Regions from separate parts of the Roseomonas chloroacetimidivorans genome, predicted to be linked through region 2. Evidence: predicted binding sites of a transcription regulator. Region 2 holds the regulator's gene; each other region holds the start of a gene.
The links. The regulator LexA, encoded in region 2, represses DNA repair genes until DNA is damaged. The targets are predictions, from matches to a motif close to TGTTCTANNTANGTTC.
Positions count from the first base shown of each region.

Region 1: a site for LexA is predicted at 2,371-2,386, ahead of ACO1BU_RS07920 (DUF3072 domain-containing protein). Genes of this name have one in related genera too.
Region 3: a site for LexA is predicted at 1,588-1,603, ahead of ACO1BU_RS18345 (ImuA family protein). Genes of this name have one in related genera too.
Region 4: a site for LexA is predicted at 2,080-2,095, ahead of uvrA (excinuclease ABC subunit UvrA). Genes of this name have one in related genera too.

Region 1 is NZ_JBNBZS010000009.1:133,871-138,057, reverse strand. It holds gene ACO1BU_RS07930 (DMT family protein) at 283-627, opposite strand; gene ACO1BU_RS07925 (AmpG family muropeptide MFS transporter) at 664-1,926, opposite strand; gene ACO1BU_RS07920 (DUF3072 domain-containing protein) at 2,116-2,349, opposite strand; gene ACO1BU_RS07915 (creatininase family protein) at 2,478-3,281, shown strand; gene ACO1BU_RS07910 (alpha/beta hydrolase) at 3,336-4,187, opposite strand, start outside.
Region 2 is NZ_JBNBZS010000001.1:86,936-91,122, forward strand. It holds gene trpC (indole-3-glycerol phosphate synthase TrpC) at 1-111, shown strand, start outside; gene moaC (cyclic pyranopterin monophosphate synthase MoaC) at 108-584, shown strand; gene ACO1BU_RS00405 (molybdopterin molybdotransferase MoeA) at 584-1,789, shown strand; gene lexA (transcriptional repressor LexA) at 1,896-2,630, shown strand; gene ACO1BU_RS00415 (ComEC/Rec2 family competence protein) at 2,687-4,187, opposite strand, start outside.
Region 3 is NZ_JBNBZS010000023.1:90,510-94,696, forward strand. It holds gene ACO1BU_RS18340 (pectate lyase family protein) at 1-276, opposite strand, end outside; gene ACO1BU_RS18345 (ImuA family protein) at 739-1,446, opposite strand; gene ACO1BU_RS18350 (S1 family peptidase) at 1,887-2,492, shown strand; gene ACO1BU_RS18355 (YjiS-like domain-containing protein) at 2,518-2,748, opposite strand; gene ACO1BU_RS18360 (LysR substrate-binding domain-containing protein) at 2,857-3,744, shown strand; gene ACO1BU_RS18365 (Bug family tripartite tricarboxylate transporter substrate binding protein) at 3,912-4,187, shown strand, end outside.
Region 4 is NZ_JBNBZS010000056.1:26,677-30,863, reverse strand. It holds gene uvrA (excinuclease ABC subunit UvrA) at 1-1,994, opposite strand, end outside; gene ssb (single-stranded DNA-binding protein) at 2,339-2,890, shown strand; gene gyrA (DNA gyrase subunit A) at 2,910-4,187, shown strand, end outside.

The sequences.
Region 1 (4,187 bases), on a different contig from region 2:
GTGTAGGATTGAGCGGGGCGTTCAGGCGTCTGCGCTGGCCTCCCCCCGCCCGCTGGTTTCAGCGCCATAATACCGGGTTTCGCGGCCTATCTGCTCGCGATCCTGGCTGGCTCCTTCACGGCGGTGATGCGGACGGCCTCCGTGAACACCAGTCTGGCGCTGGACTGTTTCGGGCTGATGGAATTCGGACTGCACTCCGCCCCGCCTCCTGCGTGCCTCGGGCGGGCTGATGATGATCGCGGGGGGCGATGCTGGTGGTGCGGTACTGAGCCGTCGCCCTTTCTACTCCATCTTCAGGAACATGAAGCCCGCGGCTGCGAGCAGGCAGACCATGGCCGCGAGGTAGTTCCAGCGCAGCGGCTCCCCCAACACCGCAACCGAGAAGACGGCGAAGACGGTCAGGGTGATCACCTCCTGCATCACCTTGAGCTGCTGCCCGGAATAGGTGCCGTAGCCCAGGCGGTTGGCGGGAACGGCGAGGCAGTATTCGACAAAGGCGATGCCCCAGGACAGGAGGATCGCGGTCCACATCGTCCATCCCGGCCGCTTGAGATGCCCGTACCAGGCCAGCGTCATCACGACATTCGACGCAACGAGCAGAAGCGGCGTGAGAAGCCAGGTCGGCATCATGTCTCCGTGGAATTTGCGCGGGGTGGCGCCGCGTTAAAGGACGGGTTCAACGGCCCGCGCGGGCTCGGCCGGCGGCAGACGCCACAGCAGGAAGAGCATGATCGCCATGGCCGGCAAGGCGGCCGCCGTGGTCAGCAGGAAGAAGCCGGACCAGCCCAGGGACTCCGCAAGCCAGCCGCTGGAGGCACCAAGCGTCCGCAGCGGCACGGCGGCGAGAGAGGAAAGCAGCGCATATTGCGTGGCGGTGAAGGCGCGGCTGGTGAGGCCGGAGAGGTAGGTGACGAACGCCGCGTCGGCCAATCCGTCGGTGAAGTTCTCGATGCCGACCTGAAGCCAGAGCATGGGCATGTCATGGCCCGCATGGGCGAGGGCGACATACATCAGGTTCGACAGCATTTGGCCGAGGCCCGTGACGACCAGCGCCCGCGCCGTGCCGAGCCGCGCCACCACCCAGCCGCCGGCCAGCGCGCCGCCCAGCGTGGCGAAGAGGCCGAAGACCGTGCCGACCGCCGCCACATCCTCCCGCGAGAAGCCGAGGGAGCGGTAGAAGGGCGTGGTCATGACGCCCGCCAGAGCCTCGCCCAGCTTGAAAAGGGCGACGAAGAGCAGGATCGCCAGCCAGAGCGGGCGGCCCGTGAAGTCAGCGAAAGGCTGCACGACGGAGACGCGCAGGCGCTCGGCCCATGGCAGGGACTTGGTGGCGGCCAATGGCGCCTCGCGCGAGGCGAGGGTGGCGAGGACGCCCACCAGCATCAGCGCGGCGGCATAGGCATAGGCGCCGCCCCAGCCCAGCGCGCCCACAAGCCAGAGCGTGCCGCCGCCGCTGGCCAGCAGCGCCAGGCGGTAACCCCAGACATAGCAGGCTAGGCCGTAGCCCTGCTCTTTCTCCTCCAGGATTTCGATGCGGTGGGCGTCCACCACGATGTCCTGGCTGGCGGAGAGGAAGGCGACCAGCGCTGCCAGCATGGCTGTGCCGACAGGGCCTGTGGTTGGGTCACTGAAGCCGGTGGCGAGGATGGCGAGGATGAGAAGGGGCTGGATCAGCAGCAGCCAGCCCCGCCGGCGACCGAGCCGCGACAGGAAGGGCGCCGCCACCGAATCCAGCGCCGGCGACCAGAGGAATTTCAGCGAATAGGCCAGACCGATCAGGGCGGTGAGGCCGATATCGGTCAGTGACAGTCCGCTTTCCGTGAACCACTGCCGCAGCACCTGGCCCGCCACCAGCGGCAGCGGCACGCCGGAGGAGAAGCCAAGGGCAAGAAGGATGAGAAAGCGTCGTTCGCGGAGCAGGGACATGGGGCGCGAAACTGCCACGGTGCGCGCGGCGACGCCACGCAGGCCAGGCGGTGCCCTGCGATGCGGAAAGGATCAATCAGGCGTGCCGCGGCGTCCCGCGCGCACGCCCCGCGAGCCGGGGCCCGGGGGGCAGCACCGGCCGCGCGACGGCCGGGTGCGGCGCCGCGCCCGGCCGGAGGGCGCCGGGCTTTAGCGGCCCCGGCCCGTCTTTTCCTGCAACTCGTCGATCCGCTTGGAGGCCTCGGCCTTGGTCAGGTTCTCGTCGAACTCCTCGCCAGCTTCCTCGGAGAGGGTCTTGAGATAGGAGGCCTGGGCACCGGTCAGGGGCTCATCGCCCGTGGTCCAGTCCTTCGGATCCTTGACGGTGTTGGAGCCGGGCTCAGGATCGGCCTTCGGGTTATGGTCGGTGGTGTGCTTGGTCATGCGGGCATTCCCCTCGATTAGCGTTCTCTAAACGTTCGCACGCGAGGGCGGTTGCCTCCCGGAGGCTTCGCCGTCAGAGCGTCAGAGGGCGGATGGGGCACCCTGCATCCCCGGCGGAGAGGACGGTCATGAAGGTCAGGATGGGCGAGATCACGGGCGGGGAGGCGCGGGGGCTCTATGCGCGCAAGCCGGTGATCCTGATGCCGCTGGGCAGCCATGAGGACCAGGGGCCGCATGCGCCCATGGGGGACTACCTGCTGGCAGAGCTGGTGGCCGAGCGCATCGCGCGGGCGGCGACGGAGGCAGGGACCGAGACGGTGGTGGCCCCGGTCCTGCCTTTCGGTAAGGCGGACTTCTTCGGTGCCATGCCCGGCGGGATCGCACTGTCGCACCAAGCGTTCAGCTTGGTTCTGACGGAGATGATTGAGGCGCTGCTGCGCCATGGGCTGGACCGGATCGTCGTGCTGAACGGCCATGGCGGCAATGCGCCCGTGATCCACGACGTGACGCAGCGCTTCATGCTGGCGGGGAAGGGGATCTTTCCCTGCTTCTACTTGTGGAAGGTCGCGGGGGCGCTGCTGCCCGAGGTGATGGGGGCGGAGCGGGCCCGGAAGGCCGCCGGCCATGGCGCCGACCCACTGGCAAGCATCGCCATGCATCTGACGCCGGAGCGGATGCGGCCGGACCTGGTGCCATCGCCGCGCGAGGAGATGCCGACCTGCCTGGGACTGCTCTTCATGGGCTGGGGCGCGGTGTCCTTCGAGGGGCATGAGGTGAATGTGCCGACGGAGTACGACCTGCCCTCTCCGGACGGGGTGGGAACGGGGGACCCACGGCTTTCCAACGCGGAAACGGGGAAGGCCCTGGTGGAGCGCCTGGTCGCGATCGGCGCCGGTTTCGTGCGGCACTACGCCGCTCATCCCCGCCAGTGAAAAGGTGAAGAGGCGCTGGGGGGAAGGATTCCGTTTTTCCCAGCCTTTTCCCTTTCACCACCTCGGCAGCGGTGCCTTTACCCATGCTTCGCCCGCCCGGTCCGCGCCCGAAGGCAGCGGGTCCTTCGGGTGGTCCATCCAGGCGAGCATGTCGCGGATCACGGTCGGGGCCTGAAGGTCGCGCAGGGGCATGTGGTGGATGCCGTCGTAATAGGCGATGCGGGCCGGGGTATTGGGCGGCAGCGATTCCAGCAGGGCGCGGGTGGCGATGGGTGGAACGAGCTGGTCGCGCGCGCCATAGACAAGCAGGGTGGGTGGCACCTGCGGCCCCAGCCTGGGACCGGCGGCCAAGGCGTCGTCCATCAGATCCACCAGGCCGATGGTGGTGTCCACGCGGGTGTCGCGGATGGTCAGCGGGTCACGCGCCATGCGGCGCAGCGCGGCGATGTTGTCGGTAGGGCTGATGCCCGGCACGCCGGAGGAAACCGCCACGCGCGGCACCGTATGGGCCAGCACCGCCATCAACCCGACCACGATCCCGGGCATGGTGATGCGCCCCCAAACGGCAGGCGCAAGCAGGATATAGCCCGCCGCCGGCGGTGGATTCGCGGAGGTGCCGGTGAGAAGGAGGACGGCGCCGCCCATGCTCTCGCCGAGCATGAAAAGCGGCATGTCGGGGTATTGGGCTTTCAGCAGGTGGGCGACCGCCGCGGCATCCGAGACAAGCGTGGCCGTGCCGGGCCAGACGCCGCGATGCGGGGCGCCACCAAAGCCGCGCTGGTCATAGCTGTAGATGGCCAGCCCGGCCTGCTGCAGCGCCTCGGCCGGTTCCACCATGAAATTTCGGCTGTCATTGAAGCCGTGAAGGCAGAGCAGGATCGCCCGGGGCGTTCCTTCCGGTAGCCA
Region 2 (4,187 bases):
GATGTGCGCCGCATGGTGAATGCCGGGGCCCGCTGCCTGCTGGTCGGCGAGCACCTGCTACGTCAGCCGGACCCGGGCGAGGCGGCCCGCATCCTGGTGCAGGCCGCTTGAGCGGCCCCCTCACCCATTTCGACGCTGCCGGACGGGCAGCGATGGTGGATGTCTCGGCCAAGGCCGAGACGGTGCGCGAGGCCACGGCCAAGGGCCGCATCACCATGCAGCCCGAGACCCTGGCCCTCATCGCCGAAGGCCGGGCGGGGAAGGGCGACGTTCTGGGCGTGGCCCGCCTGGCGGGGATCATGGCCGCCAAGCGCACGGCCGAGCTGATCCCGCTCTGCCACCCCCTGCCCCTCTCCTCCGTCTCGATCGACCTGGAGCTCGCCGCGCCGGATGCGGTGGAGATCGCCGCCACGGCCCGCACGGCCGGCCGCACTGGCGTCGAGATGGAGGCGATGACAGCCGTCACCGTCGCCGCGCTGACCATCTATGACATGGTGAAGGCTGTGGATCGCGGCATGCGGATCGAGGCCGTCCGCCTCACGCGGAAATCCGGCGGAAAATCCGGTCTCTACGAGGCGCCCTGATGATCCCGGTGGCGGAGGCACTGCAGCGCATCCTCGCGGGCGTGTCGCCCACCGGCCCCGAGACTGTTCCCCTCCCCGAGGCCTGGGGCCGCGTGCTGGCGCGCCCCGTCCTCGCGCGGCTGACCCAGCCGCCGACTGATGTCTCGGCGATGGATGGCTATGCCCTGCGCGCCGCGGACGCCACGCTGGGCGCGCGGCTGCGCGTGACCGGCGCATCTCCGGCCGGGCATCCCTTCGCCGGTCCGGTCGAGCCGGGCGAGGCGGTGCGGATCTTCACCGGTGGCACCGTGCCGCCCGGGGCCGACGCGATCCTGCTTCAGGAGGACGCGACGGCTGAGGACGGGCATGTTGTCGTAAACGAGGCGGCCCGTGCCGGCCGCCATATACGCCGCGCCGGCCTTGATTTCGCGGCTGGCGACGAATTGCTGTCCCCTGGCCGACGTTTGACGGCGCGCGACATCGGGTTGGCGGCTGCTGCCAACCACCCTTGGCTGCAGGTCCATCGCCGCCCCCGCATCGGCATCCTCGCCACCGGCGACGAGATCGTGCTGCCCGGCGAGGCCATTCCCGCCGGCGGCATTGTCTCCTCCAACGCCCATGCCCTGGCCGGGCTGGTGCGCGGGGCCGGGGCCGATCCGCTGGTCCTGCCGATCGCCGCTGACGACCGTGACGCCATCGCCGCTGCCGCAGAAGCCGGTCGACGATGCGACCTGCTGGTGACCACCGGCGGCGCCAGTGTCGGCGAGCATGACCTCGTCCAGGCCGCACTTGGCCCTCAGGGCTTCTCCCTGGATTTCTGGAAGATCGCGATGCGGCCGGGCAAGCCGTTGATCTGGGGCGACCTGCGCGGCACTCCATTGCTCGGCCTGCCCGGGAACCCGGTTTCGGCCATGGTCTGTGCCGTGGTCTTTCTCATCCCGGCCTTGCGGCGTCTCTCCGGCCTGTGCTCCGGCCCGGTCGAGACGCGCAGCGCCGCTCTGGGGCAGCCCATGGCGGCGAATGACCGCCGCCAGGACTTTGTCCGCGCATCCCTTTCGCGCGATCCCACGGGCGGCCTGGTGGCCACTCCCTTCCCGGTGCAGGACAGCTCCATGCTGGCCACCCTGGCCCGGGCGGATGCGCTGATCCTGCGGGAGCCCCACGCGCCAGCCCTGGAGGCGGGGGCAAGCGTACAAGTTGTGGAACTTTCCTCTCTGGGCGTGTGAAGGCGGCATTGACCGACGCGGGAGAACTTTCATAGAACTTCCGTGTCGGTTGCCCGTTTGTTCGTGCATAAGACTGCCCCCCTCGCCCCCAGGGAGATGCCGGCCCATGCTCACCCGGAAGCAGCACGAGCTGCTCACCTTCATTGATAAGCACCTCCGGAACACCGGGTTCTCTCCGTCCTTCGAGGAGATGAAGGAGGCGCTGAACCTCAAGTCGAAGTCCGGCATCCATCGCCTGATCACGGCGCTGGAGGAGCGCGGCTTCCTGAAGCGCCGCGCCCATCGCGCCCGTGCGCTTGAGGTGCTGCGTATGCCCGACAGCCTGGCGCCCCGCGCCGCCCAGGCCGCCGTGGCCGCTGCTGCCCCGGCCCCCGCCCCGGCCTTCGCGCCGAACGTTATCCGCGGAAATTTCGCGCCGAACCTTCCCGGCGCCGTGCGTACGGCGAACGATGCCGCAGCGGTGCATTTGCCGCTTTATGGCCGGATCGCCGCCGGTCTGCCGATCGAGGCGCTGCGCGACGGGGGCGAGAGCGTCGAGGTTCCGGCCGCGCTGCTGGGGGGCGGCGAGCATTACGCGCTGGAGGTGGCCGGCGATTCGATGATCGAAGCCGGCATCCTGGACGGCGACACGGTGATCATCCGCCGAGGCGACACCGCCGAGAACGGTGCCATCGTGGTCGCGCTGGTGGATGAGAACGAGGTGACGCTGAAGCGCCTGCGCCGCCGCGGCAACTCGATCGCGCTGGAGGCGGCCAACCCGCGCTACGAGACGCGCATCTTCGGCCCGGACCGCGTGAAGGTGCAGGGCCGCCTTGTCGGCCTGGTCCGCCGTTATCACTGAAAAGCCTCAGAGAAGCATGACGAGTCCCGGGGGAAGGCATTCTCCCCGGGCTTCTTTCATTCCGTCTCGGCCGGCGGCTCGGCCTGGGGCTGCGTCCGCGGGACGGGCTCTGGCGGCACCCAGGGCCGCCGCCCCCGCGCTGCCCGGTCCGAAAGGATGGTCACGCCCGCCGGGGTCAGCCAGATCGCATGGGCACCGTCCCGCCAGACGCTGATGCGGTCGACATGCGGCGTCTGCCGGCAGCGTCCCCGGATGGGCTCCAGCGAGATCATGATGGCCGCCTGCCCGCATCCCGTCTCCACCAGAACCGGCGGGGGCGGCGGAGCCGGGCCACGCCGCGGCCGGGGCGCCTCGCGCGGGGGTTGGCGCAGCAGGATGGCCGCCTGCGCCTCCGGGCGCGGACGAAGGAGGCAGGCCAACATGGTGCAGGTCGCCGCGCCATGCGCCGCTTCACCATCACGGGGAAGGGGCAGGCCGCCCTCCTCCCCCCAGCTCCGCAACCAGGATTCGCGGATCAGGCGGTTGGCGCCGGAGCTCCGCTCGGACAGCACGCCGGATGGAGTGGCCAGGGCGAGCATCCGCCCATCGGCCGCAACCAGAATATCGGGCGGCACGACCAGCAGGCCGGAAAGCAGCCCCAGCGCCATGACCGGCACGCCCGCCCAGCGCCAGGGAAGGCGCCAGAGGCAAAGCCAGCACAAGCCCAGAGCGAAGACCCCCAGCCCCCAGCCCGGAATAGGTGGCGCGGCCAATGCGGCGCCGGGCCAGGACGCCACGACACGTCCGGTCAGCAGCGTTGCGTCCACTCCCCAACCCATGACGGACAGGGCCGGTCCTTCGAGCCCGAGGGGCATCAGGAACAGGGCCAGCATCCCCGCCGGCATGACGACAAAGGTGGTCAGCGGCACGGCGATGCCATTCGCCACCACGCCATAGAGCTGCAGCCGCCCGAAATGGTGCAGGCCGAAGGGCGTGGTGGCCGCACCTGCGACCAGCGAAGTGGTGACCAGCCCCAGCACCACCAGCGCCGCCCTTCCGTGCCAGCCTCGCGCCCGCAAGGTCCGGCTCGGCCCACGCAGCGCCTCCGCCGCCGCGATCAGCGCCAGCACGGCGGCGAAGGACATCTGAAAGGAGGGCCCGGTCAGCGCGGCGGGGTTGGCGAGCAGGACCAGCCCCGCCGCCAGGGCGAGGGCCCGTGGTGAAAGCGCCCGCCGCCCCGTCAGCACCGCAAGGGTCACCAGCGCCGCCATCACAAAGGAGCGCACCATTGGCACCCCCGCCCCGGTGAGCAGCGTATAAGCGCCCCCCAACACGAGCCCCGCCAGTGCCGCGCCTCCTTTGGAATCGATCCGCAGCGCCAGCCAGGGAATGGCGGCGATGGCCGCGCGCAGCAGTACGAAGCCAATTCCGATGACGACCGCCACATGCAGGCCGGAGACGGAAAGCAGATGCGCCAGGCCAGCATCGCGCAGATCCGTCAGCGCGGCGGCGGGGATACCGGATTGCGACCCGGTAAGCAGCGCCGTCGCGACGGTGCCCGTGGCGCCGGGCAGCGCG
Region 3 (4,187 bases), on a different contig from region 2:
CTTCGTGATCTGGAAACCGATCCCGTCAAAATCCGCGCTGGTTCCAATGCCGATGACCGAGACATTGTGGACGTCCGCCAGCTTAATGACGTCAGAACCGGTGTTGGCAGCCGTGATCTCGCCCTTGACGTAGATGGTGATCGGCGAGTCCGCCGCCTTGTCGATGGCTGCCAGCAATTCCTTGCCGGTTGTCACCATCACGACCGTTCCGCCGGCTCCGCCGGTGGTGCCGCCATTCTCTGAAGCATAGCCGTGAGCTTCGTCGGAATCGGACATAAGCGCAGTCCCCGTAAGTGCAGCGCAAGCTGCTCTGTCGACGGAATGGGGTCTCGTCACCTCTGTGTTCGTGGCGGCCAAGTAGAAGTCATGAAAATCCCGGATGAGAACATGACTTGAAGAAGTTTATTCCGGCGTGGTCGCGATGCGCCGTGCCCAGTTCTTCCGAACGGGCTCAATCTCAGACGAATTGTTGGTATCAGCGGCTTGCGGGAGGCACCAACAGGAAACCACACGGATTCGTGAGGTGGGGTGTAGTTTGTCGGTTTCCGGCCAGAGCGGTCCTAAGTTTTAGGTATTGGATGCTTTTTCTCACGAAACCGTGAGGTTCCCCGCCTGGCGATGCTATGGATCAGAGCCTGGGCGGGTTCATCAATCTAGTTGAGGGCGCGGCTGATTGACCGGATTCCCAGGCGCTATTGCTACAGATGCGGTGACGCGTGCGGATGTTTCAGGCCGCCATCAACGGCGGTGGGTACGCGGTGGCGCATTCTCTTCTTGCGCCTCGTCATCCAACACCAACGCTTCCATTCCCGCGCGCCAGGTCACATGCCAAGTCTGCGGCCGTCCAGCGCGGCAGCGCAGCAGATCCAGCGTCCATTGCGGGTCGCCCAGATCATGCATCGACCCACCAGCGCGGCCCGTGATGCGCCAGCGCGTGGTGGCAAGAGAGGGACCTTCATCCTCTTCTGTTTCGCGTAACAGAAGGCCGATTCCACCGCCAGTTTCAGCCGCGAGCTGAAGGCGCCGCATCGCCGTTGCATCCGGCCTTTCACCCAGTAGCAGCACAGCCGAGACTGCGGAGCAGCGCAGCGCCTCTTCCGTCGCCCAGAGCGCATCCACATGGTTGCCGGGCTGCGCAACGATCAGGCGGGATGGTGGCAGGCCGAAGCGGATCAGGCCGGGCGGCCAGGGATCGGGATCACGCGCAATCCAGAATACCGTGCCGCCGGATCGCGCCATCAGCAGCGCGGCGAAACCGATCGCCGCCCCTGCTCCGTCTGATAGAAGCTCGTGTAGCGCCGCGCGCGGCAGCCCGCCGCCAGGCAGGGTACGGTCCATTTCCGGGCAGAGGGGAATGACGGGCGGTTCCTCACGCCCCGCAAGGCCGGCGCGCTCGATCCGCGCGACTCGGGCCCGAAGCGCGGCCAGGACGGCGTGCCTGTCCATTCCATCACTTCCACCGGCATTTTCGGCGGATAGTGCCGTATCGCGCTTCACGGATTGGGAACGCGTCTCTTCCATACCTCCGGAGATGGGGTGGGAAGCGGTAGCGGCCCAGGGCCGGGCAGGCGAATCGGGGAGCATGCTTGTTCATACTATGTTCTTGTTTGTCCCGCACGCTTGATGGAGATGCCGTTCCGGTTTCGCCGAAAACATCCCGGTGAAGCGGCCAAACCGTCCGAAACACTGCGGAGGCTGAATTCTGGGATGATTGCGCGGCGCACTCTTCTTGCTCCGCTCCCGCTCTCGACCTGCACCGACCTGCCGCTGAGGAAGGTCGCGGATACGCCTATCGCCTCTCTGCTCAGTACCAGCTTCGCGGCGCTACACGGCGATGGGGCAGGGGGCCTTGCTCGGTTCGGCGGTGGCCGTGGCACCAGGGCCTGGTGGCTTGTGCCGCCCACGCCCTGCCGGGAGGGACTCGCATGGTCTGGTTACGGCGTGGGGATGGCGCACTCCCCCGCCGCGTGCCCGTCCTGGCGCGGAGCCCGCATATGGATCTCGCTTTCCTGGAGCATGAGAGCAGACTGCTCACCGCCGCCGGTCTCAGTCCTGAGGTTGTGGAGACGGGCGATTTGGTCTGGGCCGCAGGCATGCCCGGAATTGGTCCGGGCGTGGCGGCCGGCATGGTCGAAGTTCCGGATGCCATCCTGCCGGGCTTCGGCCGAGGCTTCACCGCGCAGCTGGGGGCGCTCATGGGCTATTCCGGCGGCCCGGTGGTGCGGAAGGACGGGCGGCTCGTCGGGCTTGTCTCGGCCTTGCCAGATGGCGGGGGCGCGAGGGCCCTCGCCTGGATCACCGGCCTGGACCTCGGCGGTTTGGCCAGTGGCCGGAACCGCCGGGTCTTCATCCTCTCCATCCAGCAGGTGATGGAGGAGGCCTCGGCTAGGTCATGCCTAGCGATGCTCGGCTATGCCTCGCCTGGAATGCAGGGCGCCTGGAATGCAGGGCCACGACGCGCCATGGCCCTGACAGTGCATGGCATCTCATAGCCTGGCAGCAAGAATGCGCAGCGGCTCAGCCTCGTTGCCGGATATCCCAGGGCGCGCGTGCCGCTTCGCGCTCCGCCTCCAGTCGGTTGATGCCGATATCGGAAAGCATCCGATCGTCGAGAGTGGCCAGGAGGCGGCGCTCCTCGATCACACGGACCATGCGCTCGAGCATTGCCAGCCAACCGAAGGCCGGAACGCGGCGGGTGGCGGCAGCCTCCCGAGCGAAGGCGCCGCGATGGATGACGTGACCAGACATGATCTGCGATCTCCCTCTGGATGGTGTCGCGAGAGGATAATCGGCTCGCTATCGTCATAAGGGAAACGAGTTGTTTTGAAGTGCGGCATCAGCGATATTGATGGCGCTATGATCACCATTCCCGCTGGCCTCGACCCCGACCTGCTGCGCTCCTTCGTGCTGGTGGCCGAAGGCGGCAGCGTCACCCGCGCCGCGCTGCGCGTCGGGCGTACGCAATCCGCAGTGTCCATGCAGATGCGACGGCTGGAGGAGACGCTGGGACAGCCTTTGCTGCTGCGCGGCCCGCGCGGGCTCAGCCCCACGCCGCACGGGCTATGGTTACTGGATCGCGCGCGGCGCCTGCTGGCCATGCATGACGAGATCGTGGCGAACTTCCGTACGCCGGAGATCGCCGGGCATATCCGCCTGGGATCGCCAGATGACTATGCTCTGCTCTGGCTGCCCGAGATCCTTGCCGGCTTTGCGGAGGCGCACCCTGCTGCCGAAGTGGAAGTGGTCTGCCTGCCTTCCAACGACCTGCTGAAGTGCTTCGACAAGGGCGAACTGGACATCACCCTCTTCTCCGGCGGCAACGAGGCACCGGGCGTGGCAGCTGAGACGCTCTGGCGCGGGCCGCTGCGCTGGGTTGGCTCGGCGGCGCGGCAGACGCATCTGATGCGCCCCTTGCCGCTGGTTCTCTCTCATGGCGGCTGCACTTGGCGGATCGCGGCCACGAACGCGCTGGCGCGGGCCGGGGTGCCCTGGCGCATGGCCTATTCCTCCGCTTCCCAGACCGGCACGCATGCTGTGGTGCTGGCCGGGCTTGGCGTGACGGTGGGGTTGTCTGTCTCCTTGCCAACGGGGCTTCGGCTACTGGGGCCTGAGGATGGCATGCCGGAGTTGCCGGATCTCGAGATCGCCATGTTGCAGCATCCCGGCGCTGCGGCGGAGGCCTTGGCGAACCACATCCGCGAGGGCTTCCGCACCCAGCCCGGCACGAGCGCCCGCGCCGCCTGAACTGTCTTCCCGCCCGCCGCATCGGGCTGGCGGATGGTTCTTGATGCCAGTCCGGGCACGGCAGGGCCGGCCCTGGCACGGAATGGGTTGCGTCGCCCGGACCCAGCGTTGAAGCTGTGCTGAGCCGTCGGCAACAGGCGGTCGAGAGACGTACCAAGGAGCACATCATGATCCGGAGCCCGATGACGGGCCGGCGCGGGCTGATCGTGGCAACCGCTGCCGGTCTTGCCATGCCGTCCATCCTGCGCGCGCAGGGACCCTGGCCCGAGCGGCCGATCCGCCTCATCGTCCCCTGGCCGCCCGGCGGCTCCACCGACGTGGTGGCGCGGATCTTCCAGCCGCGTCTGTCCGAGGTGCTGGGCCGCCCCGTCATTATCGAGAATCGCGGCGGCGCCTCCGGCTCGATCGGCGCCGGCGAGGCGGCGCGGGCGGCGCCGGACGGC
Region 4 (4,187 bases), on a different contig from region 2:
AGGCGGCGTGCCGTGGCCTTGTAGAGCGTCTCGATCACCAGGGTGGACTTGCCGCCGCCGGAGACACCGGTGACACAGGTGAAGGTGCCGAGCGGGAGCGCGGCCGTGACCGACTTCAGGTTGTTCCCGGTCGCACCGACCACCTTCAGCAGGCGCTTCGGATCGGGCTCGCGCCGCTTCTCCGGCACGGGGATGGAGCGGCGGCCGGACATATAGGCGCCGGTGATGCTGTCCGGGTGGGCTGCCACCTCCTCCGGCGTGCCATGGGCGATGATGCGGCCGCCCCCGGCGCCAGCGGCCGGGCCGATATCCACCAAGTAGTCAGCGGCACGGATCGCGTCCTCATCGTGCTCGACCACCAGCACGGTGTTGCCAATGTCCCGCAGCCGGCGGAGCGTGCCGAGCAGGCGCTCATTGTCCCGCTGATGCAGGCCGATCGAGGGCTCGTCGAGTACATAGAGCACGCCCGTCAGCCCCGAGCCGATCTGGGACGCCAGGCGGATGCGCTGGCTCTCTCCGCCCGAAAGGCTGGCGCTGCCGCGCGACAGGGAAAGGTAGTCCAGCCCGACATCCACGAGGAAGCGAAGGCGGTCGTTGATCTCCCTGAGGATGCGGCGGGCGATTTCCTGACGCTGAGGGGTAAGGGTGTCGAAAACGCCCTCGAACCATTCCATGGCCTTGCGGATGGAGAGGTTTGAGGCCTCGGCGATGTCGAGGGAGGCCACCTTCACCGCCAGGGCCTCGGGCTTCAGACGGGCGCCGTGGCAGACATGGCAAGGGCGGTCGGACTGGTAGCGCTGCAGATCCTCGCGAACCCAGGGATTGTCCGTCTCGCGCTTCCGCCGCTGGAGGTTCGGGATCACGCCCTCGAAGGGCTTCTTCACCTCATAGGCGCGCAGCCCGTCCTTATACTTGAGGGTCACGACCTCCGAGGTGCCGTGCAGGATGGCTTCCCGGACCGCCTTGGGCAGGTCGGCCCAGCGCGTGCTGGTCGAGACCTTGAAGTGCCGCGCCAGGCTCTCGAGGGTCTGATCGTAATAGGGTGAGGAGGAACCACCGGCCCAGGCCGCCACGGCGCCCTCGGCAATGGTCTTCTCATCGTCCGGCACCACCAGGGCGGCGTCGAAGAAGGTTTCGGTGCCCAGGCCGTCGCATTCCGGGCAGGCGCCCTGGGGTGAGTTGAAGGAGAAGAGCCGGGGTTCGATCTCCTCAATGGTGAAGCCGGAAACCGGGCAGGCGAAGCGGGAGGAGAAGACCGTCCGCTCCCCGCTATCGGCGCCTTCCACATAGGCGACACCGTCCGAGAGGCCGAGGGCGGTTTCGAAGCTGTCCGCCAGACGCTGCTGGGCGCCCTCGCGCACCACCACGCGGTCCACCACGGCCTCGATGTCGTGCTTCTTCTTCTTATCGAGGGTCGGCACCTCCTCGATCCGGTAGAGGGTGCCGTTGACCTTCACCCGCTCGAAGCCCCGGCGCTGGAGCTCGGCGATCTCCTTCTTCCACTCGCCCTTCTTGCCCCGGGCAATGGGGGCAAGGATCAGAAGGCGGGTGCCCTCGGGCATGGCCATGACCCGGTCCACCATCTGGGAGACGGTCTGGGCCTCGATGGGCAGGCCAGTGGCCGGGGAATAGGGCACGCCCACCCGCGCCCAGAGCAGGCGCATGTAGTCGGCGATCTCCGTGACCGTACCGACCGTGGAGCGGGGATTGTGGGAGGTGGTCTTCTGCTCGATCGAGATGGCCGGGGAGAGGCCCTCTATGCTGTCCACATCCGGCTTCTGCTGAAGCTCCAGGAACTGCCGGGCATAGGCCGAGAGGCTCTCGACATAGCGGCGCTGGCCCTCGGCATAGATGGTGTCAAAGGCCAGGCTGGACTTGCCGGAGCCGGACAGGCCGGTAATGACCGTGAGCGTTCCCTTCGGGATATCCAGGTCCACATTCTTCAGATTGTGCTGCCGGGCGCCGCGGATGCGGATATGGCCGCCGCTGCCGATCTCAAGCGCGCCCCGGTTGGCAAGGCGGTTGGCTGTCTCGGGAAGACTGTCAGGCACGGGGCAATCCGACCTTTGCAGAAGCGAACGTTCGCATTGTGTTCACACGGTTGTGCCACCATATAATGGTGGCGGGAAGGGGTCGCCGGGGGGCGCCCCGACCGCTCCCCCTCGGGGGGTGGCCTCGCCACCTCCCGGGGGGTAGCTTCCGCGCCCCGCGAGGGTTTCCCTTCGCGGGCAGCGGTGATTCGCGGCCCCGGTCCTTGCGGCATGGCTCGCAGCGCCGCGGGATGTGATATGGTGAGATTTCGGCCGGGGGAGCCCGGCCGGGCAAGGATGTGGGTGGCATGGCCGGCGTCAACAAGGTGATCATCCTCGGCACGCTGGGGCGCGATCCGGAAGTGCGGAACTTCCAGAACGGCGGGAAGGTGGTGAACCTGCGGGTTGCCACCAGCGAGCGCTACAAGGACCGCGAGGGCAATCAGCAGGAGCGGACCGAGTGGCACTCGGTGGCCATCTTCAATGAGAAGCTGGGTGAGATCGCCGAGCGCTACCTGAAGAAGGGCAACCAGGTCTATCTGGAAGGCCAGCTCGAGACCCGGAAGTGGACCACCAATGAGGGTCAGGAGCGCTACACGACCGAGATCGTGCTGCGCCAGTACCGGGGTGAGCTATCCCTGATCGGTGGCCGTGGCCAGGGTGGCGCCGCCAGCGACGAGGGTGGCTTTAGCGGGGGCAGCGGCTTCAGCGGCGACCGTGGTGGCTCCTCCGGCGGTGGCTTTGCCGGCGGGCGGCCCTCCGGCGGTGGTAGCGGCGCCAGCAAGCCACGTAGCGGCGGTGGCGGTGGCGGTGGCTGGGATGCGCCCAAGGCCGACCTCGATGACGACATTCCGTTCTGATCGAATTGGACAGCATTAAGTGAGCGAAACGGAAGGCGGCGGCCCCTCGGACGAGCGGCCGTTCGACGAGACACAGCCGGTCACCCTCGAAGAGGAGATGCGGCGTTCGTACCTCGATTACGCGATGAGCGTGATCGTGGCGCGCGCCCTGCCGGATGCGCGGGACGGGCTGAAGCCGGTGCATCGCCGGATCCTTTTCTCGATGAACGAGAACGGGTTCACGGCGGACAAGCCCTATAAGAAGTCCGCCCGCGTCGTCGGTGACGTGATGGGTAAGTACCACCCGCACGGCGACAGCGCGATTTACGACGCCATGGTCCGCATGGCGCAGCCCTTCTCCATGCGCGTGCCCCTGATCGACGGTCAGGGCAATTACGGCAGCATGGACGGCGATCCGCCGGCGGCCATGCGCTACACCGAGGCGCGGCTGGCCAAGTCCGCCGCGGCGCTGCTGGCCGGGATTGACGAGGACACCGTCGATTTCAGTCCAAACTATGACGAGAGCGCCCAGGAGCCGAAGGTTCTTCCGGCCGCCTATCCGAACCTGCTCGTCAACGGCTCCAACGGCATTGCCGTCGGCATGGCGACGAACATCCCGCCCCACAATCCGGGCGAGGTGATCGACGCGACCTTGGCGATGATAGCCGATCCGGATGTCTCGCTGGAACGGCTGATGGAAATCATGCCCGGCCCGGATTTTCCGACGGGCGGGCTGATCCTTGGCCGGGCCGGGATCCGGGCGGCCTTCGAGACCGGCCGCGGCTCCATTCCCGTGCGCGCGCGCTGCGAGATCGAGGAGATGCGGGGCGGCCGGCAGGCCATCGTCGTCTCCGAAGTGCCGTACCAGGTGAACAAGGCGACCCTGATCGAGCGCATTGCCGATCTGGCCCGCGCCAAGCAGGTGGAGGGCATCTCCGACCTGCGGGACGAGAGCGACCGCGACGGCATGCGGATCGTCATCGAGATCAAGAAGGACGCGACGGCGGAGGTGGTGCTGAACCAGCTCTACCGCTTCACGAATCTCCAGACCTCCTTCCCTGTGAACTTCCTGGCGTTGGATGATGGCACCCCCCGGCAGATGGGACTGCGGGATGCGCTGCAGGTCTTCATCCGCTTCCGCGAGGAGATCATCACCCGCCGAAGCCGCTTCCGGCTGAACAAGGCGCGGGATCGCGGGCATATCCTGATCGGCCTCGCCATTGCCGTGGCGAATATTGACGAGGTGATCCGGATCATCCGCGCGAGCCCGGATGCGGCGGCGGCGCGCGAGGCGCTGATGGCCAAGGATTGGCCAGCT